4 regions of the Janthinobacterium sp. GW823-FHT01H08 genome follow, and region 1 is predicted to be linked to each of the others. Evidence: predicted binding sites of a transcription regulator. Region 1 holds the regulator's gene; each other region holds the start of a gene.
The links. The regulator FNR, encoded in region 1, switches genes on or off when oxygen is low (the NO sensors DNR and NnrR bind a similar motif). The targets are predictions, from matches to a motif close to TTGATNNNNATCAA.
Positions count from the first base shown of each region.

Region 2: the regulator FNR is predicted to act here: its motif matches at 2,464-2,477, upstream of AC3RCG_RS21625 (universal stress protein).
Region 3: the regulator FNR is predicted to act here: its motif matches at 4,404-4,417, upstream of ubiU (ubiquinone anaerobic biosynthesis protein UbiU).
Region 4: the regulator FNR is predicted to act here: its motif matches at 4,516-4,529, upstream of AC3RCG_RS25810 (universal stress protein).

Region 1 covers NZ_CM179504.1:289,879-295,668, reverse strand. Annotated here, with positions in the region: gene AC3RCG_RS01250 (response regulator) at 1-1,170, opposite strand, end outside; gene fnr (fumarate/nitrate reduction transcriptional regulator Fnr) at 1,410-2,168, shown strand; gene AC3RCG_RS01240 (FixH family protein) at 2,295-2,819, opposite strand; gene ccoG (cytochrome c oxidase accessory protein CcoG) at 2,966-4,348, opposite strand; gene ccoP (cytochrome-c oxidase, cbb3-type subunit III) at 4,353-5,273, opposite strand; gene AC3RCG_RS01225 (cbb3-type cytochrome oxidase subunit 3) at 5,266-5,466, opposite strand; gene ccoO (cytochrome-c oxidase, cbb3-type subunit II) at 5,468-5,790, opposite strand, start outside.
Region 2 covers NZ_CM179504.1:4,808,419-4,814,208, reverse strand. Annotated here, with positions in the region: gene AC3RCG_RS21635 (Crp/Fnr family transcriptional regulator) at 1-779, opposite strand, end outside; gene AC3RCG_RS21630 (response regulator) at 1,116-1,760, opposite strand; gene AC3RCG_RS21625 (universal stress protein) at 1,915-2,382, opposite strand; gene AC3RCG_RS21620 (protein phosphatase CheZ) at 2,849-3,703, shown strand; gene AC3RCG_RS21615 (chemotaxis protein CheA) at 3,703-5,604, shown strand; gene AC3RCG_RS21610 (S41 family peptidase) at 5,669-5,790, opposite strand, start outside.
Region 3 covers NZ_CM179504.1:2,530,318-2,536,107, forward strand. Annotated here, with positions in the region: gene AC3RCG_RS11345 (Pls/PosA family non-ribosomal peptide synthetase) at 1-996, opposite strand, end outside; gene AC3RCG_RS11350 (anaerobic ribonucleoside-triphosphate reductase activating protein) at 1,145-1,849, opposite strand; gene nrdD (anaerobic ribonucleoside-triphosphate reductase) at 1,842-2,039, opposite strand; gene AC3RCG_RS11360 (ribonucleoside triphosphate reductase) at 2,036-3,784, opposite strand; gene AC3RCG_RS11365 (hypothetical protein) at 3,903-4,319, opposite strand; gene ubiU (ubiquinone anaerobic biosynthesis protein UbiU) at 4,481-5,518, shown strand; gene ubiV (ubiquinone anaerobic biosynthesis protein UbiV) at 5,597-5,790, shown strand, end outside.
Region 4 covers NZ_CM179504.1:5,752,426-5,758,215, reverse strand. Annotated here, with positions in the region: gene AC3RCG_RS25825 (hypothetical protein) at 1-7, shown strand, start outside; gene AC3RCG_RS25820 (NADP-dependent malic enzyme) at 206-2,524, shown strand; gene AC3RCG_RS25815 (hypothetical protein) at 2,576-3,445, opposite strand; gene AC3RCG_RS25810 (universal stress protein) at 3,515-4,351, opposite strand; gene AC3RCG_RS25805 (class I SAM-dependent methyltransferase) at 4,763-5,578, shown strand; gene AC3RCG_RS25800 (hypothetical protein) at 5,585-5,790, opposite strand, start outside.

The DNA.
Region 1 (5,790 bases):
CATGTTCGCCACGAAATCGCTCTTCGCGCGGTTGGCCGCCTCGGCCCGGTCGCGCTCCTGTTCCAGCTCCGCCGCGCGCGATTCGAGCTCCTGCTGCAAGCGGTCGCGCTCGCTCATCAGGCCGTTGAACGCTTCCGTCAGCTCGCCGATCTCGTCGCGCTGCTGCACGGGCACGGGAGTGAAACGGCTGCCGCTGGTGCGCAGCGCCTGCAGGGTGTCGCGCAGGCGCACCAGCGGCGAGAGCAGGCGCACGGTGACCCAGCCCAGCACGGCTGCCGCCAGCAGCGAGGCGAGGATGCTCCACAGCACCAGCCGGTACAGCACGCCGTCGAACGGTTCGAAGGCGTCGTCGAGGGGCAGCGAGGCGGCCAGCAGCCAATTTACGGATTTCAGGCGCTTGAAGCTGTTGACGGCCGTGATGCCGCGGCTGTTGGTGCTGACCATGGTGCCTTCGCCATCGTCCTTCAGCAGCCGGGTGGTCGTCAGGTTGGCGTTCGGCAGGCGCGGCTGCAGCAAACGGCTGGTGTCGGGATGCAGCACATAGCGCGGCACGGCGCCGCGCGTGAGGACGAAGTAATAGCCGCTCTTGCCGATCTTTTCCGAGCGCAACCTCCCCAGCAGGTTATCCTTGTACAGGCGCAGCACGCCGATCACCACGCCGGCCACCTGGCCATCGGCGCCCAGCACGGGCGCGACCATCTGCACGATGGGCATGCCGCTCGATTTGCCCAGCATCGGCTCGGTGATCATGGGCTGGCGCGTGCGCAGCACGGTCTGGAAATACTCGCGCTCGGCGACGTTGATGCCGGCGCGCCCCGCCACTTCCGGCATGTCGGCCACGACGGCGCCGTGCGCGTCGAGCACCAGCACGTCGTCGAACAGCACCAGCATCGAGCGGCGCGAATAGTATTCGCGCAATTGGGCGGGCTGGGTGATCAGTTCTGGCGGCTGCTGCCGGGCCGTCAGGGTGACGATCTGCAGCAGCATGCCCAGCTTGTCGTCGAGCTCGGCGGCGGTGCGGCTGATCAGGGACGACTGCTGGCTCAACAGTACCTTGGTGAAATCGTCGCGCATGTGCTGCACCTGGATCATGGTGACCAGCGCGATCATGGCGATCGAGGTCAGGCTGGTGGCCAGCGCGACTTTTGCTTTGATGCCGAGAGGCTTCATGATTTCCTTTTCAGTACCGGGCGGCACAGGCGGCAGATAATGCTGTCAGGAATTTTCCTATCAATACCCCAGCTTGGCAAGCGCCGCCACGCAAATTGCCCTCTCCGCATGGGCTTTTGACGATGTTGCCATATAATTAAAGTCGGAACGTCGTTTATTCAGCGAAATTGCGGTGAAATTGGCACACGGCAACCCTGTATGCAGTAAACTTGTTGTTGCATTTTCTAAAAGGTACCGACATGACTGAAGCGCTACTCACTCCAACCTCGCCCACAGTGACCGTGGAAGCGTTGCGTGCGCGATGCTCGACCTGCAGCATGCATCAATTGTGTCTGCCGATGGGCCTCGACGTGGGCGACATGGACAGACTGGACCAGATCATTGGCCGCCGCCGCAAGATCGTGCGCGGCGCTTCGCTGTTCCGCATCGGCGACTCGTTCCAGAACCTGTATGCGATCCGTCTGGGCCACTTCAAGACCTACCAGATCAATCCGGGCGGCGAAGAGCAGGTGACGGGTTTCCAGATGGCGGGCGAACTGCTGGGCATGGACGCCATCAGCGCCGACCGCCACCACTGTAATGCGGTGGCGCTGGAAGACAGCGAAGTGTGTGAAATCCCGTTTTCCAGCCTGGAACAATTGCTGGGCAATATGCCGACCCTGCTGCGCCATTTCCACCGCATGATGAGCCAGGAAATCACGCGCGAGCAAAGTGTCATGCTGTTGCTGGGCAACATGCAGGCGACGCAGCGTTTTGCCGCCTTTATCGTCAACCTGGCGTCGCGCTATGAAGCGCGCGGCTATTCGGCCAGCAAATTTCAGTTGCGCATGTCGCGCGAGGAAATCGGCAACTACCTGGGCCTGACCATCGAAAGCGTCAGCCGTTTATTGTCGAAATTCAAGAAGGAAGGCTGGCTGCGCGTTTCCAACCGTGAGATCGAGATCTTGCAGCCGGCCAAGTTAAAAGCTATTACAGCCGGCACCGACGTCTGCAAGTAACAGCACCGTCAAAACCTACTGCGCGTCGTGCTTTGCGGCCTGCGATGCTCGCTGTGCTATAGCACAGCTGTGCTTCTCAGCCACAAATCACTGCCGCTCGCTACGGTTTTTTCCCGGCGCTGTACGTTATAGCTCTTCATCCGCGTGCAGCGCGATGCTGCGTTGCACAGGCCAGGTCCAGATGCCGGACAGGCGCCACTCGCGTTTGTCGTTTTCCACCAGCACTTGCCAGCGGCTGCGCTCGAGCATCGGCAGCGTCACGGAAAAATTGCCGGCCGCATCGGGTTGCACCAGCAGCTTGATATCCTTTTCCGGCAGGGTCGCATGCGCCAGGTGCAGCTGCAAAGGCCCCTGGTACGCCTTGCCGAAGCTGTGCACGGAGCCGCTGAGGCGCGCTGCAGCGACGTCATACGACAGGGTCGTATCCATGGCCAGGTCGCTGGCGATCGTGTCGCGCTTCAAATCCTGGTTGATCGCCTTGCCCTGCTTGTAATAGTCGCCCACCACCAGCGCGTCGGGCTGCGTAAACGCGATATAGCCCATGAAGCTGCCGACGACCACGGACAGGCCGGGACCGATCATCAGCAGCCATGGCCAGCGATGCTTGTACCAGGGGGCAACGGGAGGTTGCAGTTTCAGACTGTCGGACATTGTGTTCTCCTTGGGGGTGGACCCTTTGGGTCCGACTCCAGCTTTTGCTTCCGGGTTGAAAATCAAGTGACCCTAACGCATGATTGATGATACCCCTACGGCGAAATAACGGGGTCGGACCCGGAGGGGCCGACCCCAAATCAACGTCACCGCGGCACGATGAACACCGCGCTTTCGCGCACATGCAGCGACGGGTCGTCCAGCGAGTGCAATTCGATCGCAATCTTGTTCGAGCCCTTCTCGCCGACGCCGTGCGGCACGCGCAGGCGGATCGGCCAGCCCAGCGTTTCCGTCGGCTGCAAGGTCACTTCGTCGCGCGTCAGCAAGGTCAGACCCGGCAAGCCGGAAGCGCTGATTTTGAAATGCTGGCTTTGCTCCGAGGTGTTCATGATCTGCAGACGATAGACGTTTTCGATCATGCCGTCTTCCACCTCGCGTCCCATCGAACCGCGGTCGCGGATCACGTCCATCTTCAGGGGCGTGCGCAGGGCCAGCGAGGTACACACGGCGATGATGATCAGGGCCAGGATGGACGTGTAGATCAGCACGCGCGGGCGCATGGCGCGCTGGCGGATCTGCTTCGAATTGAAGTTGTTTTCCATCGCATGGTCGGTGCTGTAGCGTATCAGGCCACGCGGCCGCTCGACCTTGTCCATCACCGTATTGCAGGCATCGACGCAGGCGGCGCAGCCGATGCATTCATACTGCAGGCCGTTGCGGATATCGATACCGGTCGGACACACCTGCACGCACAGGGTGCAATCGATGCAGTCGCCCAGCTTGTCGTTGTTGCCGGCCTTCTTGCTCATGGCGCCGCGTGGTTCGCCGCGCTTGGCATCGTAGGTGATGATCAGCGTGTCCTGGTCGAACATGGCGCTCTGGAAGCGCGCGTAGGGGCACATGTATTTGCACACCTGCTCGCGCAGCCAGCCCGCGTTGCCGTAGGTTGCCAGGCTGTAGAACAAGACCCAGAACCATTCCCAGGGACCGAAATTGAGGGTGGTCACCTCGCGCGCCAGTTCCTTGATCGGCGTGAAGTAGCCGACAAAGGTAAAGCCCGTCCACAGGGCGATGGCGCCCCATACCAGGTGCTTGGCCGTCTTCTTGAACGCCTTGCGCACGGAGGGGCCCTGCTTGTCGAGGGCCATGCGCGCGCTGCGCGTGCCCTCGATGCGGCGTTCGACCCACAGGAAGATTTCCGTGTATACCGTTTGCGGGCAAGAAAACCCGCACCACACCCGCCCGGCAATGGCCGTGACGAGGAATAACAAATACGCACAGATGATCAGCAGGGCCGCCAGATAGATGAAATCCTGGGGCCACAGCACGACGCCGAAAATGTAGAACTTGCGCGTGGTCAAATCGAACAGCAGGGCTTGCCTGCCATTCCAGGTCAACCACGGCAAGCCGTAGAACGCGAGCTGGGTAAGCCATACGCATACCCATCGCCAGGTAGCGTAGCGTCCTTTGGCCTCGCGAGGGTAGATTTGCTCGCGGGCCGCATACATCTTGATGACTTGAGGTTCCATTACATCATTTCACGGGCGTCTGGGGATTCGACAGGCTCCAGACATACGCCGACAGCACGTGTACCTTGGATTCGCCGAGGAAGTCGCTGAAGGCCGGCATGGTGTTGTTGCGACCCTTGCGCACGGTTTCCATGATGGTATCGGCGCTGCCGCCGTACAGCCAGATCTTGTCCGTCAGGTTAGGCGCGCCGAGCATCTGGTTGCCCTTCGCATCGGCACCGTGACAGGCCATGCAGGCGCCGAACTTGGCCTTGCCCAGCACGGACTTGACGGGGTCCGACGTGGAACCGGACAGACTCAGCACGTAATGGGCCACGTTCTCGACATCTTTTTCGGAACCGAGCGCGGCGCCCATCGGCGGCATCTGCCCATTGCGGCCATGCATGATGGTGGTCTTGATGATGTCGGGATCACCGCCATACAGCCAGTCCTTGTCCGTCAGGTTGGGGAAGCCCTTGTTGCCGCGGGCATCCGAACCGTGGCACTGCGCGCAGTAGGTCAGGAACAGACGCTGGCCGATCGCTTGCGCCTGCGGATCGGCGGCCACCGTCTTCAAGTCCTGGCTCAGGTACTTGTTGAACAGGGGGCCGTAGTCGGCTTCCGCCTTCTTCAGCTCTTCCTCGTACTGGCCCGTCGATTTCCAGCCCAGGCTGCCGGCGTAGGTGCCCAGGCCCGGGTACAGGAACAGGTAGGCCAGCGCGAAGACGATGGTGATGTAGAACAGCCACATCCACCAGCGCGGCATCGGCGTATTGAGTTCCTTCAAGTCCTCGTCCCACACGTGGCCCGTGGTGCCGTCGGCGGGGGCGCCGGCGGCCACTTTCACTTTCGACTGCGAGTACAGCAGCACGCCGCAGCCGATGATGCCCAGCAGGGACAGCACGACGATGTAGATATTCCAGAAGCCATTGGTAAAGTCAGCCATGGTTGCGCTCCCCTTGTGCCGGCGCGGCATCGGCCGGATAGTCGAGCGCCTCGTCGGCGAACGGCAGGCGTGCCGCCGCGTCGAAGTCGCCATTGCTGCGGCTGAACGTCCACCACAGGATGCCCACGAATGTCATAAAGGAAACCACCGTCATGACGCTGCTGGCGCTGTCAAACAGGTTTTCGATTGCCATGCTAATTCCTTGTTTTGATTAATGTACCGAGGCCTTGCAGATAGGCGACCAGGGCGTCTTCTTCCGTCTTGTCCTGCAGCTGCGCGGGGCCGGCGGCGATCTCTTCGTCGCTGTACGGCTGGCCCAGGCGTTTCAGGGCGCGCATCTTCGGCATGATGTCGTCAGGCACCAGCTTGGTCTTCGCCAGCCATGGGTAGGCCGGCATGTTCGACTCGGGCACCACGTCGCGCGGGTTGTTCAAGTGCGTGCGGTGCCATTCGTCGCTGTAGCGGGCGCCCACGCGGGCCAGGTCCGGCCCCGTGCGCTTGGAACCCCACTGGAACG
Region 2 (5,790 bases), 1.6 Mb from region 1:
GCGGCCGCGGCGGCGGTGGTGTCGGCCTTGAGCTTGGCGGCAGCCAGCTGCTTGGCGCGCGAGCGCGACGGCGGCAAGCGGCGCAGGGTTTTCAGGGCGTCCGGATCCTTGATGCCGATGGTGCGCTGGTCAACCGAGATCAGGCCGATTTCATTGAAGGCGGACAAAGTGCGGCTCACCGTTTCCAGGGTCAGGCCCAGGTAGCTGCCGATTTCGTGGCGCGTCATGCGCAGGTTGAACAGCTTGCTCGAATAGCCCATCTGCGCGAAGCGGTCGGCCAGCGAGACGAGGAAGCGCGCCACGCGGGCCTCGGCGCTCAGGGCGCCCAGCATGCCGATCATCGCCTGTTCGCGCACCAGTTCGCGGCTCATCACGCCGTACATGACGTTTTCCAGTTCCAGGTGAACACGTCCCAGCGCCGTCAGCTTCTTGAACGGCAACAAGATCAGGTCGCAGTCGGACAGTGCCACCGCTTCCGAGGAGTAGTGGCGCGAGTGGATGCCGTCGACGCCCAGCATGTCGCCCTTCATGGGAAAGCTCAGTACCTGTTCATTGCCGAATTCGTCGATGAGCACGGTTTTCAGGAAGCCCGAATTGACGATGTACAAGGTGTCGAACGGTTGGCCGATGGTATGCACGCGCTGGCCCGTCTTGAATTGCACGTGCTGGAACAGCAGTTCGTCGGCGGCGATGGTGCAGGCGCTGGAGATATGCAGCAGATCGCATACTTCCTTCAGGTTCGACCATAGCCGCCCCTGGCGCTGGCGCCCTGCTTCCATCGGGGAAGAGGGGGCCAGCGATGGGGCGGCGGCGCGGGTTTCGGGCGTTTGCGTGGACAGCATGTTCATCTCCTGGTGACAGGTAGTTCAGAGTTGAATGACAGGGTGCGCAGACGGCGGGCAGGGAAAGGGCGGCGCGCGTCCAGGCTGGTAAAGCTCAATTCGCTGACGACTTGCTGTGTGATGAAATAACTTCCCAGCAACTTGATTACTGGTTTCAGTATGCCAACAACCATATGCAATTAATATCAGCAGTGGCTGAATATGGCAGTAGGAGCTACGGTAGGGGGAGTAGGATTGTTCCTACGGTCGACGCGCGGGCGCGCGCCGCCGGGCTTACGTCTTGAAGGGGGAGAGCAGGCGGTGCGCCACGGCGTACTGCACCATTTCGGACAGCGAACTCATGCCCATTTTTTGCATGATGCGCGTCTTGTGCGTACTCACCGTCTTCACGCTCAGGTGCAGGTTGTTGGCGATTTCCGTGATCGACTTGCCCGCCACCAGCAGGGAAAAGACTTCGAACTCGCGGTCCGATAACTGTTTGTGCAGCAAGCTTTCATTCGGCATCATGATGTTGAGCACGAGCTGCTCGGCCACCTCGGCGCTGATGTAGGGGCGTCCCGATGCCACCTTGTGAATGGCGCCCACGAGCTGGGTGCCAGCGCTTTCCTTGGTCAGATAGCCTTGTGCGCCGGCGCGGATGGCGCGCACCGCATATTGTTCTTCCTCGTGCATGGTGAGGATCAGGATGGCCAGCTTGGGCGCCTCGCTGCGGATTTGCCGGATCAGGTCGACGCCGCTGCGGCCCGGCATTGACAGGTCGAGCAGCAGCAGGTCGAAGCCGCCCTGGCGCACCTGATTGAGTACTTCAAAGCCGTCGATGGCTTCGCCCACGATATCGATATCCGGCGCGCCGTCAAGGATGCGCTTCAAGCCTTCTCGCATGATGGTGTGGTCGTCGGCAATTACAATACGTATCATAGGCGGGCAATCTGGATGCGTGAAATCTGCTCTGTCCGTCACCGGACAATCAAATGTTGAGAAACGAGAAACGTTGTCATTTTAACTGAGGCGGCCGCATTATGCCTTTTTCTGCATATGCCGGCAACGGCGGCCCCGGTGGTCATGTGACCTCTTATTCGGACAGGGGTTCCTTGATCAGCCTATGCACGAGCACGGGCAATTTCGAGTGCGACAGCACTTTATTGGTCACGCTGCCCAACAGCAATTGCCCCCAGCCGCTGCGGCCATGCGAACCCATGAAAATCAGATCGCAATGCTGCAATTGCGCCACTTCCACGATCTTCAGGGCCGGGCTGTCGGAAAAGGCCGTCAGGCCCGTCGCTTCCAGGCCGCGCTTGGCGGCCGCGTCGAGGATGGGCTGCCAGTGGTCGGCGCCGGCCTTGCGCATGGCGATGCGGTACTCCTCCTCGCTGGGATAGCTTGGCGGAATGATTTCGATGTACACCGGGTACTGGTATTCGGGCGCCACATACAAGGCAAGGATGTCGGCGTGCATCTGTTCGGCAAAAGCAACGCCGGCGCAGGCCGTCAGGTTGGAGACGGTGGAGCCATCGGTGGCGATCAGAATTTTCTTATACATGGCAGGTCCTTTGGCGGTGACTGAGCGCGCGCAACGCCTCTTATTGTAGACGCGGCGGCAGCATTGTATTCATGCAAAGACTTGATAATTATCAATACAACTGCACCTTCAGTATAGACAACATTGGCAGAAAGATCGTGTGTAGCTGCAACGATGTCCATGTGACGCTGTTGCGCAGACGCCCGGAAGCAGGATTTCTTCTGCTGTGCGTGGTCTTGCACGCACGCCAATGGTAGTATTTCAAAATACAACAGCTGGAACACATATTTCCTTGTGGAAAAGCTCTTGTAGGCCAGCTTTGCACCAGGAAGCGCGTTTTGAGATTTACCAACAGGGCGGCGCCCTGCTACACTCGCACCATCGCAGCGGTATTGCCTCAAATCATCTTAATCGAGAAATTGTGGGTATCAGTCTGTAAAACGCACAGTTCAGGCGGAATTTTGACAAATTATGGAGAAGCAGGGATATGACCAACGCCGCTGATGATTTCGACGCATTATTCGATGAAGTATCTGCGCAAAGTGCGGCCGCGGCTCAGCCCGCGCCTGCCGCCGCGCCCGCTCCCGCCGTGATTGCGGAGGACGATTTCGACGCGCTGTTCGACTCGGTGTCGGCCAACGCCGCCGTGCCGGCAGCCGCCGAGCCCGTGGTCGCCGAGGCGGAAGCGCTGCCTGTGGCCGGCGCCGAGGCGTCTGGCGACGCGGCCGATCCCGTCGACCAGTCCGACAAGCCGATGTTCGAGCGTCTGGGCGGCATCGTGCGCCTGCTGCACGATTCGCTGCGCGAACTGGGCTACGACAAGGCGCTGACGGAAGCGTCGTCGCAGATCGTCGACGCCCAGGACCGCCTGGAATACGTCGCCACCCTGACCGAGCAGGCCGCCAACAAGGTCCTGAACACGCTCGACGAAGGCATGCCGGCGCAGGATGTGCTGTCGAAGAAAGCCAAGGACATGGATGGCCGCTGGACGGCGCTGTTCGACGGCAAGCTGAGCCTGGAAGAATTCAAGGCCCTGGCCGGCGACTCGCGCCAGTTCGCGCAAGCCGTTGCCGAAGCGACGGAAGCGGAAAAAGCGCGCTTGCTGGAAATCATGATGGCGCAGGACTTCCAGGACATCACGGGCCAGCTGATCAAAAAAGTGGTCAACATCACCAAGACCGTGGAAAACGAACTGGCCCAGCTGTTGCGCGACAACGCGCCGGCCGAGGTGCGCGAGAAACTGGCGCAAAAGCCGGTGCCGCTGATGCAGGGCCCGTCCGTGCCGTCGGTGGCGCTGGACCAGGATAATGTAGACGACCTTCTTGCGGATTTGGGATTCTAATGGACGATATGCTCAAGGATTTCGTCGTTGAGGCGATGGATCTTGCGGTTAATGTTGAAGAGCACTTGTTGCGCCTCGAGCGCGATCCTGACAACAAGGAAACACTGAATGCGGTGTTTCGTTCCTTCCACACGATCAAGGGCGGTGCCGGCTTCATGGGCTTGCCCGCGCTGGTGGCGGCCTGCCACCTGACGGAAAACCTGTTCGACGCCTTGCGCACGGGCGCCGCGCCCGTCACCCCCATCGCCATCGAGGCGGCGCTGCAGGCGTCCGGTTTCGTGGCCGACCAGCTGACGGAACTGGCCAATGGCGCCGCGCCGGAAAGCTTGCCGGCCATGCCGGAAGAGCTGGAACACATCCTGACGAACGCCATCGAAGGCAAGGGCATGGACGCGCCTGCGCCTGCCGCCGCCGTGGTGGCGGAAGTGGCCGCGCCCGTTGCCGAGGTTGCGGAAGTGCTTGCCGCCACGCCTGCCGCCGCCGTCTCCACCGTCGGCGCCGATGGCCTGGACTGGGAAGGCATGTATAACGCCGTCGTGCCCGAGGGCAGCCGGGTCGCTGCCGCGCCGGTGTCCGCCGTCGCCGCTGCCCCTGCCGTCGTGGCCGCCGCTGCTGCCGCTGCCGCTGCCGCTGCCGCTGCCGCCAAGCCGGCCGCCAAGGCCTGGGATGGCGCCGAACGACGCGAAGAGCGTCCGGAAGTGCGCCATGCCGCGCCCGTCAAGGAAGACAGCATCCGCGTCGACGCCGTCAAGCTCGACGCGCTGCTGGAAGTGGCCGGCGAATCCGTGCAGGCCGCCAACCAGGCTGCCGTGCTGCTCGAACGCTTGCTGCAATTCAAATTCGAAGGCCAGGCCGCCACCTTGATGGCGACCCTGGCGGAAACCCTGGAGCGCGCCTCGCGTTACTCGACCGAACTGCAGCGGGCCACCCTGGCCACGCGCATGCAGCCTGTCGGCCGCCTGTTCCAGAAATTCCCGCGCCTGGTGCGCGAGCTGGCGAAAGACCTGGGCAAGGATGTCGAGCTGACCATCGAAGGCGCGGAAACGGAAGTCGACCGCGTCGTCGTGGACAGCCTGTACGATCCGCTCGTGCACATGCTGCGCAACTCGCTCGACCATGGCGTCGAATCGCCGGAAGCGCGCCTGGCCGCCGGCAAGCCCGCCAAGTCGTATATTTCGCTGAAAGCCTGGCAAGAGGCCAACAGCGTCATGATCGTGCTGCAGGATGACGGCAAGGGCATGGACCCGGTCTTCCTGCGCAGCAAGGCCCAGCAAAAGGGCTTGATCAGCGAAAACGCGCAATTGAGCAACGACGAATGCTTCCAGCTGGTGTTCCTGCCGGGCTTCTCGACCAAGGAAGTGGCGTCCAGCGTCTCCGGCCGCGGCGTGGGCATGGACGTGGTGAAAACGGCCGTGGAGAAAAACCGCGGCGCCATCCACATCGAGTCGACGCTGGGCAAGGGCACGAAGTTCGCCATCCGCCTGCCGATCGAACTGTCGATCGTGCCGACCATGCTCGTGTCGACCTCGGGCGCCGCGCTGGCGCTGCCGATGGCGGTGGTGCAGCGCGTCGTCGAATTGCCGGAAACCTTCATGGAAGTGGGTGGCGCGCCCGTGCTGAAAGACCAGGGCCGTCCATTGCCCGTACGGTCGCTGGCCGGTGCCCTGGGCTATGAATCGTGCAGCGAACGCGTCGGCATCGTCGTCGCCGCGCCACAGCCGTACATTCTTGCCGTGGAAGCCGTCGACGGCACGGCCGACCTGGTGATCAAGCCGATGACGGCCATCACCGTGGAAGGCATTACCGGTACGGCCCGCTCGGCCGAAGGCGAGCTGGTGCTGGTCGTGGGCCTGTCGTTCCTGATGGACGGCTGCCGGGGAAGCGTTCGTCTAGCTGCCTGAGTCTTGCTTCAATCGTTAGAAAGCCCGCTAGGCATAGCGGGCTTTTTTTATGGCGCCAGCGGTGTCAGATGTTGTTAGGGCGTAAGGTGCCGCCTTCCAGCCAGCGCTGCACGCGCACGATTTCCTGGGCGCGCTCCGCCTCGTCCTTCGGCGGCGGCAGGTAGATGTCGGGCATGATGCCGTCGA
Region 3 (5,790 bases), 2.2 Mb from region 1:
GCGCAGCCGCGCCAGGCTGCACGAGACGGTCGCTTCCGTGGGGCCGTAGGTGTTGAACATGGCGCGGCCCGGGCGCGACCAGCGCTCGACCAGGGACTCGGGGCACATCTCGCCGCCCAGGTTGATCAGGCGCAGGCTCGGTACTTCCTCGGCGAACAGGGCCAGCAGGGTCGGCACGGCATGGAGAACGGTGACGTGGTTGGCGGCCAGCGCGCGCGGCAAGGCTTCCGGGTCGCCCGAGATCTCCTTGGGACCCAGCCACAGGGTGGCGCCCACCAGGTAGGCGATCCAGATTTCCTCGAACGACATGTCGAAGGCAACGGAAAAGCCCTGGTAGACGGTGTCGCTTTGCGTCACTTCCAGCACGGCGTTTTCGCTGCGCAGGAAGTGGCAGATGCTGCGCTGATTGATCAATATGCCCTTGGGCTTGCCCGTGGAGCCGGACGTGTAGATCACGTATGCCGGGTGTTCGGGCAAGACTGTGCCGCGCGCGGGCAGCAGTTCGCCCGGCGCGGCGGGGGCCAGCAGGCTTTCCGCGGTCCACACGGGACGCTGGACGCCAGCCTGCTCCAGGCGCGGCGCGAACTGCGCGCAGCTGACGACGCCAGCGCCATTGGCGTCGTCGAGGCACACTTGCAGGCGCTCGACGGGCGTGTCTTCATCGACGGGCAGCCAGGCGGCGCCCGCCTTGGCGATGGCCGCCTGCATCAGCAGCAGAGGGGCGCCGCGCGGCAGCCACAGGCCCACGATGTCGCCGGGCTTGACGCCGGCCGCCACCAGGCGCGAAGCCGCCAGGCCCGCCTGCGCATCGAGTTCGGCATACGTGATGCTGCGCGCGCCATCGATCAGGGCGATTTGTTCGGGACAGCGGCGCGCCGTCGCTTCCAGCAGGTCGGCCAGCACTTCCTCGCGCAGCAGATCCGGTCGCGGCGGGCCGTACAGGATGTCGGCGTGGGTGGAAGGGATGTCTGGGCTGACTGCGGTGAAATCGTTCATGGATGACGCTTATCTGTAATGCGGTGTGAGGAATCTGACGGGCTGCGCATGGTGCGCGGCACAGTTGATACATTACAGCACACAAGACATTTCAGCGTTGCAGAACGGGGAATTTTGCGGGACTTTCAATAATTATGTGGCTGCACGATCAACTGCCATGATTACGGAATGTAAAACGGGGAAACATGGCGCCGATTTGCGCCACAGTAGCCGCCGCCGGATAGCCGTGCAGGGGGCGGCCGGACAGCGCCGCGTCCGCGCAGCCTTCGGCGCGGAACTGCTGCAGCACGTAGTTGTCGACGCCGTTGGCGGCCAGGGTGGCGGCCAGGGCCAGCAGCTGTTCGTCCGGCAGCAAGTCCGGATGGGTGGTGGTGCGGCATTCGTAGGCGACGCCGCTGGCGAGGATGGCGTCCAGGCAGGCGCGCGCCGGGTCGCCGCTGCCGGCCACGCGGGTCACATGACGATAGTCGGCAAACGGCGCCTTGATGTCGAAGCCGACCCAGTCGACCAGGGGCAGCACTTCCTGCAGGCGCTGCGGATAGATGCAGGCCGTGTGCAGGCCGATGCCGAAACCCAGCGCCCTGACGTCCAGCATGGCGCGCGCCAGCGCCGGGTCCATGCATGCCTCGCCGCCGCTGAAGACGACGGCGTCGACGAGGCCCACGCGGCGCCGCAGCCAGGTCAGTACGTCCTGCCACGGCATGGCGCCTTCGGGCGTGCGCGCCTGCAAGTGCGGATTGTGGCAATAGCCGCAACGCCAGGGGCAGCCCTGCACGAACACCACGGCAGCCAGCTTGCCCGGGTAGTCGGTGGCGGAAAAGGGCGTCAGGCCGCCCACTTTCAACTCAGCCATGGCAGGCCGGCTGGCCAACCCGGGCGCTCGCTTCCGTAAAATACTGGCGCTCGTGGAATTCGCCCTGCTTGCCGATGTTGAACGAGGCGACGGGGCGGTGATAGCCCATCACGCGCGTCCAGATTTCGCAGCGCTGGCGTTCGCTGTCGAGCAGGGTGATGGCGGGAGTGAAGTCGGGACGTGCGTTCATGGCGTTTCCTCAAGTGATGGAGCAATGTGGGCCTGCTTGCGGGCGATCAGCTCCGCGTCGCAGGTGGGGCAAAATTCATGTTTGCCGGCCAGGTAGCCGTGGCGCGGGCAGATGGAAAACGTGGGCGTGACGGTGATGTAGGGCAGCGAGAAGCGGCTCAGGGCGCGTTTGACCAGCTCGCGGCAGGCGTTCGCGTCCGACAGCGCTTCCGTCATGTACAAATGCAGCACCGTGCCGCCCGTGTATTTGCGCTGCAGCGCGTCCTGCAATTCGAGCGCCTCGAACGGGTCGTCCGTGTGGCCGACGGGCAGTTGCGACGAGTTCGTGTAATACGGATTGTCGACGGTGCCGGCCTGCAGGATGGCGGGATAGCGCTTGCGGTCTTCGCGGGCGAAGCGGTACGTCGTGCCTTCGGCCGGCGTCGCTTCCAGGTTGTACATATGGCCCGTCTCTTCCTGGAAGGCCACCATGCGGGCGCGCACGTGGTCGAGCAGGCGGATCGCCAGCGCATGGCCCTCGGCGGACGTGATGTCCCAGGCGTCGCCGCTGAAATTGCGGATCATCTCGTTGATGCCGTTCACGCCCAGGGTAGAAAAGTGGTTGCGCAGGGTACCCAGGTAGCGCTTCGTGTACGGGAACAGGCCCTGCTGCATCAGTTCCTCGATGGTGCGGCGCTTGATTTCCAGGCTGGTCTTGCCCAGTTCCAGCAGGCGGTCCAGGTCCGCCATCAAGGCCGCTTCGTCGCCGCGCCACAGGTGGCCCAGGCGCGCGCAGTTGATCGTCACCACGCCCAGGGAGCCCGTCTGCTCGGCGGAACCGAACAGGCCATTGCCCCTTTTCAGCAGTTCGCGCAAGTCCAGCTGCAAGCGGCAGCACATGGAGCGGATCATGTTCGGCTTGAGTTCCGAATTGATGAAGTTCTGGAAGTAGGGCAGGCCGTAGCGGGCCGTCATTTCGAACAGGCGTTCCGCGTTTTCGCTATGCCAGTCGAAATCCTCGGTGATGTTATAGGTGGGGATGGGGAAGGTGAAGACCCTGCCCTTGGCGTCGCCCGCCATCATGATCTCGATGTAGGCGCGGTTGATCATGTCCATCTCCGCCTGCAGCTCGCCATAGCTGAAGTCCATTTCCCGGCCGGCGATGACGGGAATCTGCTCGCGCAGGTCGTCCGGGCAGACCCAGTCGAAGGTGAGGTTGGTGAACGGCGTCTGCGTGCCCCAGCGCGATGGCACGTTGAGGTTGAAGATCAGCTCCTGCATGTACTGGCGCACGTCTTCGTAGCGCAGGCTGTCCTTGCGGATGTAGGGCGCCATATAGGTATCGAAGGAGCTGAACGCCTGCGCGCCGGCCCACTCGTTTTGCAGGGTGCCGAGGAAGTTGACGATCTGGCCGATGGCGCTCGACATGTGCTTGGGCGGGCCCGATTCGATCTTGCCCGGCACGCCGTTCAAGCCTTCGTGCAGCAGGGTGCGCAGCGACCAGCCGGCGCAATAACCGGCCAGGATGTCGAGGTCGTGGATGTGCAGGGCCGCTTCGCGGTGCGCCGCGCCCACTTCCGGCGGATACACCTGGTCCAGCCAGTAGTTGGCGATGACCTTGCCCGATACATTGAGTATCAGGCCGCCCAGCGAGTAACCCTGGTTGGCGTTGGCGTTGACACGCCAGTCGCGCCGGTCCAGATATTCATTGATGGACGCGGCGACATCGACCTGGCCGCGTGTGGGGGAAACTGCATTTGTCGTCATGAAACCTCCAATAAACACAACATGCGGTGTTTTTATGGAGATTAATCACTAAATATAGTGGCGTCAAAGGGCGCGTGCAGTTGCGTGACGAATCCTTGATGCAGGTGAAAAATCCACGTCAGCCGCTTTTGTTCCAGCGCGTTTCGCGCAGGATCAGCCAGCTCGCGCAAAAGAACGCGGCGCCGCAGGCGGCCACGCTGGCGACGGAGGCGGGCAGCACGTGCGTCCAGATTTCCAGCGGCGTGTAGGTGCTCCAGCTGGCCACGCGCGCGTCGAAGGTGACGTAGTTCGCCAGCAGCCAGTAGACGGCCAGCAGGCCCGTGCAGATGGCGGCCTGACGCAGCAGCGGCATCTTGCGGCGCGCGAACACGGCCAGCAGGAACAGCAGCAGCACGCCCGGATACGCGCCCAGCACTTCCGGCGACAGCACGGAGATGGTCCCTGCGTCATAGCCATCGGGCGGGCCGGCCCACTGCACCTGCAGCGCGGTGAGGAACAGGGTGAGCAGGAAAATCAGCAGCGGTTTGCGGGTCATGGCGGGCAATCGGATAGGGAAAAAGTGGGGCATTTTACAGCCAGGTCAAGCAAGTTGAACGCGCGCCAGCCATGCATGCATTCCTTCACCTGTGTCAAGGACTGGGCGGTATGGGCGGGGCTATAGTCTGCACCCTGAGCCGATACAGGACTGTGAACACCATGATGCTTGAATCAACCACCGCCACCCGCGTGGCCGGACCGCTGGAACTGGTCTGCCCCGCCGGCAGCCTGCCCGCCTTGAAAGCGGCCGTCGACAATGGCGCCGACACCGTGTACCTGGGTTTTCGCGACGCCACCAATGCACGCAATTTCGCCGGCCTCAATTTCGACGAAAAGGCCATCGCCGAGGGCGTGCGCTACGCCCACCAATATGGACGCAAGGTGCTGCTGGCGCTGAATACCTATCCGCAGCCGCACAACTGGGCCGTGTGGCGCAGCGCCATCGACCGCGCCGCGCAAGCCGGCATCGACGCCATGATCGTCGCCGATCCGGGCTTGATGGCGTATGCAAGCGAGCATCACCCGCAGCTGCGCCTGCACCTGTCCGTGCAAGGCTCGGCCACCAACTACGAAGCGATCAATTTTTACCAGGAACACTTCGGCATCGCCCGCGCCGTGCTGCCGCGCGTGCTGTCGATGGCGCAGGTCGAGCAACTGATCAGCAAGACGGACGTCGAGATCGAGGTCTTCGGCTTCGGCAGCCTGTGCGTGATGGTCGAAGGGCGCTGCGCGCTGTCGTCGTATGCGACGGGCGAGGCGCCGAACACGCACGGCGTGTGCTCGCCGGCGAAATCCGTGCGCTGGCTGGAAACGCCGAACGGCCTCGAATCGCGCCTGAACGGCGTGCTGATCGACCGCTACGCACCGGGCGAAAACGCCAGCTATCCGACCCTGTGCAAGGGGCGTTTCGAAGTCAACGACGAAGAGTATTACGCCATCGAGGAGCCGGCCAGCCTGAACACGCTGGCGCTGCTGCCGCAGCTGATCGCCATGGGCGTGCGCGCCGTGAAGATCGAAGGGCGCCAGCGCAGCCCTGCGTATGTGGCGCAGGTGACGCGCGTGTGGCGCGAGGCGATCGACGCCTGCCGCGAAGGCAATGCGCGCTACGCCGTCAAGCCGGGCTGGATGGCGGCCATGGACAAGCTGGCTGAAGGCCAGCAGCACACGCTTGGCGCCTATCACCGCTCCTGGAAATAGCAAAACCTGCTGCGCTTCTCGGCCCCGCCGCGAGCCGCTCGCTACGGTTTTGTCACTTAAAAAAATATTGGAAAAGGCATGCTAAAACTCTCTTTGGGTCCCTTGCTGTACTACTGGCCGCGCGCCACCGTCTTCGAGTTTTACCAGCAGATCGCCGGCACCGCCGTCGATATCGTGTACCTGGGCGAAACCGTCTGCTCGCGCCGGCATGAGCTGCGCCTGGCCGACTGGCTCGATATCGCCGACATGCTGGCCGCCGCCGGCAAGGAAGT
Region 4 (5,790 bases), 670 kb from region 1:
CGACTGATCATAAAAACTAATTGAAATCTAAAATTTGATAGTTTTTCCTGTTCAGGACGTTTGTGCCGCCGGACGGCCTTACAATGCTAGGTTATGCGTTTTCGTGATATCAGACTGTGGCTAGCGGAAAATACCTAGCTAATTGAAAGAATCGGTCTGATAAAATCCGGAACACCCGATCGACCAAACAGGAAGGCAGCACAGCATGGATTCGTCATCTGATAAAAAAGAAGAATTGCGTCAACAATTGCGCTTGGCCGCACTCGAGTATCACGAGTGCCCGCGCCCCGGCAAAATCAGCGTGACGCCGACCAAACAACTGACCAACCAGCGCGACCTGGCACTGGCCTACTCGCCAGGCGTGGCGGCACCGTGCGAAGAAATCGTCATCGATCCGGCGAATGCCTATAAATACACGGCGCGCGGCAACCTGGTGGCCGTCATCACCAACGGCACGGCCGTGCTGGGACTGGGCAATATCGGCCCGCTGGCCGCCAAGCCGGTGATGGAAGGCAAGGGCGTGCTGTTCAAGAAATTCGCCGGCATCGACGTCTTCGACATCGAAATCAACGAATCGGATCCCGATAAACTGGTCGACATCATCGCGTCGCTGGAACCGACCTTCGGCGGCGTGAACCTGGAAGACATCAAGGCGCCCGAGTGCTTCTACATCGAGCGCCAGCTGCGCGACCGCATGAAGATTCCCGTCTTCCATGATGACCAGCACGGCACCGCCATCATCGTCGGCGCGGCCATCCTGAACGGCCTGAAAGCCGTCGGCAAGAAGATCGAGGACTGCAAGCTGGTGGTCTCGGGCGCGGGCGCCGCGGCGCTGGCCTGCCTGGACCTGATCGTCGACCTGGGCTTCCCGTTGAAAAACATCTACGTCACCGATCTGGCCGGCGTCGTCTACAAGGGCCGCGCGGAACTGATGGATCCGGACAAGGAACGCTTCGCGCAAGACACGCCGCTGCGCACCCTGGGCGAAGTCATCCCGGACGCCGACATCTTCCTCGGCGTTTCCGCCGCCGGCGTGCTGAAACAGGACATGGTGCGCAAGATGGCGCCGAACCCGCTGATCCTTGCGCTGGCCAACCCGAATCCGGAAATCCTGCCGGAAGAAGTCAAGGCCGTGCGCAGCGACGCCATCATCGCCACGGGCCGTTCGGACTATCCGAACCAGGTCAACAACGTGCTGTGCTTCCCCTACATCTTCCGCGGCGCCCTCGATTGCGGCGCCACCACCATCACGCGCGAGATGGAAATCGCCGTCGTGCACGCGATCGCCGACCTGGCGCACGCCGAGCAGTCCGACATCGTCGCCACCACCTACGGCATCAGCAACCTGTCGTTCGGTCCTGAATACCTGATCCCGATGCCGTTCGATCCGCGTTTGCTGATCAAGATCGCGCCGGCCGTGGCCAAGGCGGCCGAGGATTCCGGCGTCGCCACGCGTCCGATCAAGGACTTGCAGGCGTACGCGGACAGCCTGCAGCAATTCGTCTACCGCAGCGGCACCTTCATGAAGCCGCTGTTCCTGATGGCCAAATCCACGCCGGCCGAACTCAAGCGCATCGTCTACGCCGAAGGCGAAGAAGAGCGCGTGCTGCGCGCCGTGCAAGTGGTAGTCGATGAAAAACTGGCGCGTCCCATCCTGGTGGGCCGTCCGCCCGTGCTCGAAGCGCGCATCCAGAAGTTCGGCCTGCGCCTCAAGCAAGGCGTCGATTTCGACGTCATCAACCCGGACTTCGACGAGCGCTATCGCGATTACTGGAACACGTACTACGCGATGACCAGCCGCAAGGGCGTCACCGAGGAATACGCGAAGCTGGAAATGCGCCGCCGCCACACCCTGATCGGCTCGATGATGATCCACAAGGGCGATGCCGACGGCATGATCTGCGGCACCTTCGGCACCACCCAGCTGCACCTGAAATACATCGACCAGGTGCTGGGCAAGCGCGCCGGCAGCAATGTGTATGCGGCCATGAACGTCTTGATCATGCCGGAGCGCCAGCTGGTGATGGTCGACACGCACGTCAATGAAAACCCGGACGCCGAGCAGCTGGCCGAGATCACCATCATGGCCGCCGAAGAGATGACCCGTTTCGGCCTGTCGCCGCGCGCGGCCCTGCTGTCGCACTCGAATTTCGGTTCCAGCGACAGCGCCTCGGCGCAAAAGATGCGCGCCGCGCTGGCCATCGTCAAGGAACGTGCGCCGGACCTGGAAATCGACGGCGAAATGCACGGCGATACGGCCCTCGACAGCAAGCTGCGTCAAAAGATCATGCCGAATTCGGCACTGAAGAACGACGCCAACCTGCTCGTCATGCCGAACATCGAATCGGCCAACATCGCCTACAACCTGGTGAAGACGGCGGCCGGCAACGGCATCGCCGTGGGTCCGATCCTGCTCGGCTGCGCCAAGCCCGTGCACATTCTGACGCCATCGGCCACCGTGCGCCGCATCGTCAACATGACGGCCTTGTGCGTGGTCGACGCAGTGGCCCAGCGTAAGGTCTAAGCGTTAGCTGCACATGAAAAGCCGCCCCATCCGCAAGGAGGGGCGGCTTTTTTACGTCGGTTGCACGGGCAGGGCCGTGGCGGCCGGATGGCGGCGCAGGTAATAGTGGCGGTACAGCATGATCTCGCCCCATACCAGCAGCAGCGCGACCAGCGCGAACAGGCACAGCGTGATCTTGAGCGAATTGAAATACGCGCCGGCCTGGCGCTTGATGGCGTCGACGAAAATCATCGGCACTGACTTGTCGAGTTTGCTGAAGTCGGCCTGCCGCGCCACGTCGGTGGTCAGGCGCACGGCCAGGTCGGTGCCCAGCGCGGCCAGCTCGCCCGTCGCCTGGCCACGGAAGTTGGCGCCCTTGAGCGCTTCGCCGAGCAGGCCGACCCTGGCGATCAGCTGTTCCTGCAGCACTTGCGTCAGCAGCACGCTGCCGCGGCGCAGGATGAATTCATTGATCCAGCGCGCCTTGCTGCGTTCCCAGTAGCTGCTGGACGTGGGCTGGTAATACATGCCTTGCACGAAGGGTTCGAGCAGGCTGCGCACGCTGATGGGCTGGCCCGGGGCGATCAGCTTGACCTGCTGCTCCAGGTAGACGCGCAGCGCCGGCATCTGCGCTTCGACCACCGGCTGCAGGTCGCGCTCGAGGGCCTGATTGACCATGCGGTGTGCGCTGTGCACGGCGCCAAACCCGCCGCCGAGGAGCGGCAGCGCGAGCAGGATCAATACATAGCTGAGCTTGGCGGCCACATGCCAGGCGCGCGGACGGCGCACGAGCAGGCATTTTCTGGCCAGCTGGTAGCAGATGCCGAGCGCCAGCACAAAGCCGAGCATGCCATACAGCAGCATCGATGGCAGGGCGGTCCACAGCAGTTCGCTGCCGAACGGCGCCAGGGTGCTGCCCCAATTGATCAGTTGTTGCTTCATGTAAATTGCCTTGAAGTAAGTAATCAGGCAATTATAGCTATTTAATAAATAGACATGGCGCGCTTGACCTCAATGCGCCATCAGCACGGGCAGTGTCATCTGGCGCAGCACGGTTTCCGTCACGCCGCCCAGCAGGATTTCGCGGAAGCGCGCGTGGCCGTAGCCGCCCATCACCAGCAGGTCCGCATGCACTTCGGCGGCCATGGCCAGCAGCGCCGCGCCGATGTCGGCCGTGGTGATGGCCGAGCGCACTTCGACGGGCACGCCATGGCGGCTCAGGTAGGCGGCGATGTCGGCGCCCGGGTGGCGCGCCGGCTGCGCGTGGCCGGCCGGCGGGTGCAGCAGCGCCAGCACCACCAGGCGCGCCGCGCGCAGCAGCGGCAGGGCGTGGCCGATGGCGCGCGTCGCCTCCATGCTGCCATCCCAGGCCACCACCACCGTGTTGTCCACTTGCGCGAATTGGCCGCTGCGCGGCACGATCAGCACGGGACGCGCCGCATTCAGCATCACATAGGGCACCAGGTCGCTCATGGCGCCGGGCAGCGCCTCGAGGTCGTCGTGCTGGCTGAGCACCGTCAGATCGCTGTAGCGGGCGCTGACGGCCATGCCGCCATCCTCATCGTCTTCGATCAGGCGCCGCTCGAGCGAGACGGCGCCGGCCTGGCGCGCCAGTGTTTCAAACTGGGCCAGCGCCTGTTCCGCCTGCCCGTGCAGGGCATTGATCTGCGCCGCCACGGCGCCGCCGCGCATGCCGCGGTTGTTTTCCAGGGTAAAGCGCGACACGCCCGTCATGGCCGCGCCGATCAGGTGCGCCTGGTGCGCGTGCGCCAGCCGCGCCGCGATGGCGATGCGCTGCGGCGCATGGCGCGACAGGTCGGCGTGGACGAGGATGGATTTGTAAGCCATGGTGTCATTCGCTAGTCAGGATGGCAACAAGGCTAGAACGGCAACACGGGCAAGTCCAGCATTGCCGTGCCGGCGGGCGGTTTTCTTATGCGGGGCTTGACGTGGGTCAAAAAAATATGGACGAGGGCCTTTCGCAAGGCGATAGCCAGGAGATTGCGAGCTGTTTGATGTGCATCAAAATGCGGGGTCCGCCACCAGCCATAATGGCATTGAACTCCTTGTCCTTCCAGTGGTCTGCATCGGCGCCGGCGCCATCTGTCCGGCACTTCTTTGTGTGACGCAACAACGCTGGCCGTGGCGGGAGTTCACTTCTCGGGCTTCCAGGCCTTCTCGTATTCTTTTCGGCCAGCACGCGCAGTGTGGCGCCTTGCCTGGAGTCATGCTACATTCGCGTCCTGTTTTTCTGAAAGGATGACGATGCCTTTAGGTAATAACGGTAACAACTTCTTGCAGCACAATCAGCAAGCCTGGGATGCCCAGGCTGCACGGAACAGCCCGTGGTCGCAACCCGTCGACAGCGCCACCATCGCCGCGGCCCGTGCCGGGCAGTGGCAAATCCATCTGACGCCCGGTCCCTTGCCGGCCGGCTGGCTGGGCGAGGTGCGCGGCAAGCGCATCCTGTGCCTGGCCGGTGCCGGCGGGCAGCAGGCGCCCGTGCTGGCTGCCGCCGGCGCGCACGTCACCGTCTTCGATCTGTCTGAACAGCAACTGGCGCAAGACCGCATGGTGGCCGAACGCGACGGCTTGCAACTGGCCACCGTCCAGGGCGATATGCGCGATCTGGCCTGCTTTGCCGACGCCAGCTTCGATGTCATCATCCACCCCGTGTCGAACCAGTACGTGCCCGATATCGCCCCCGTGTGGCGCGAATGCGCGCGCGTGCTGGCCGATGGCGGCGTGCTGCTGAGCAGTTTCTTTAACCCAGCCGTCTTCATCGGCGACCGCGATCCGCAATGGGCACAGCAGGGCTTGATACGGCCACGTTTCGTGCTGCCGTATTCGGATGTGGAGGATATGGATGCCGATGCGCTGGCGGCGCGCATGGAAAAGGGCGAGGCGCTGGTCTTCGGCCACGGCCTGGACAGCCAGATCGGCGGCCAGCTGGCGGCGGGCTTCGTGCTGGCCGGTTACCACGAGGAAATGCATCCCCACCCGCGCTTTGAAATTGAAAAATTCCTGCCCAGCTTTATTGCCACGCGGGCCGTCAGGCTGGCGCGCGCGCTATAGCGATCATTAGTTGTACGGCTGCAAGTCCAGCCAGACGGCGTACGACAGGCGCTTGCCGTTCCACAGGCCGCCGCCGCGGATGACGGCGTCGCACGAGGTCAGCTGGCCCACCAGATCCATGCGGCCCAGGTTGCGGCGCAGGCGCAGGGCGTCGTTGTGCGACAGGTAGCCCACCAGCAGGCCGTCGATGAAGACGGCGATGGCCTTGTCCT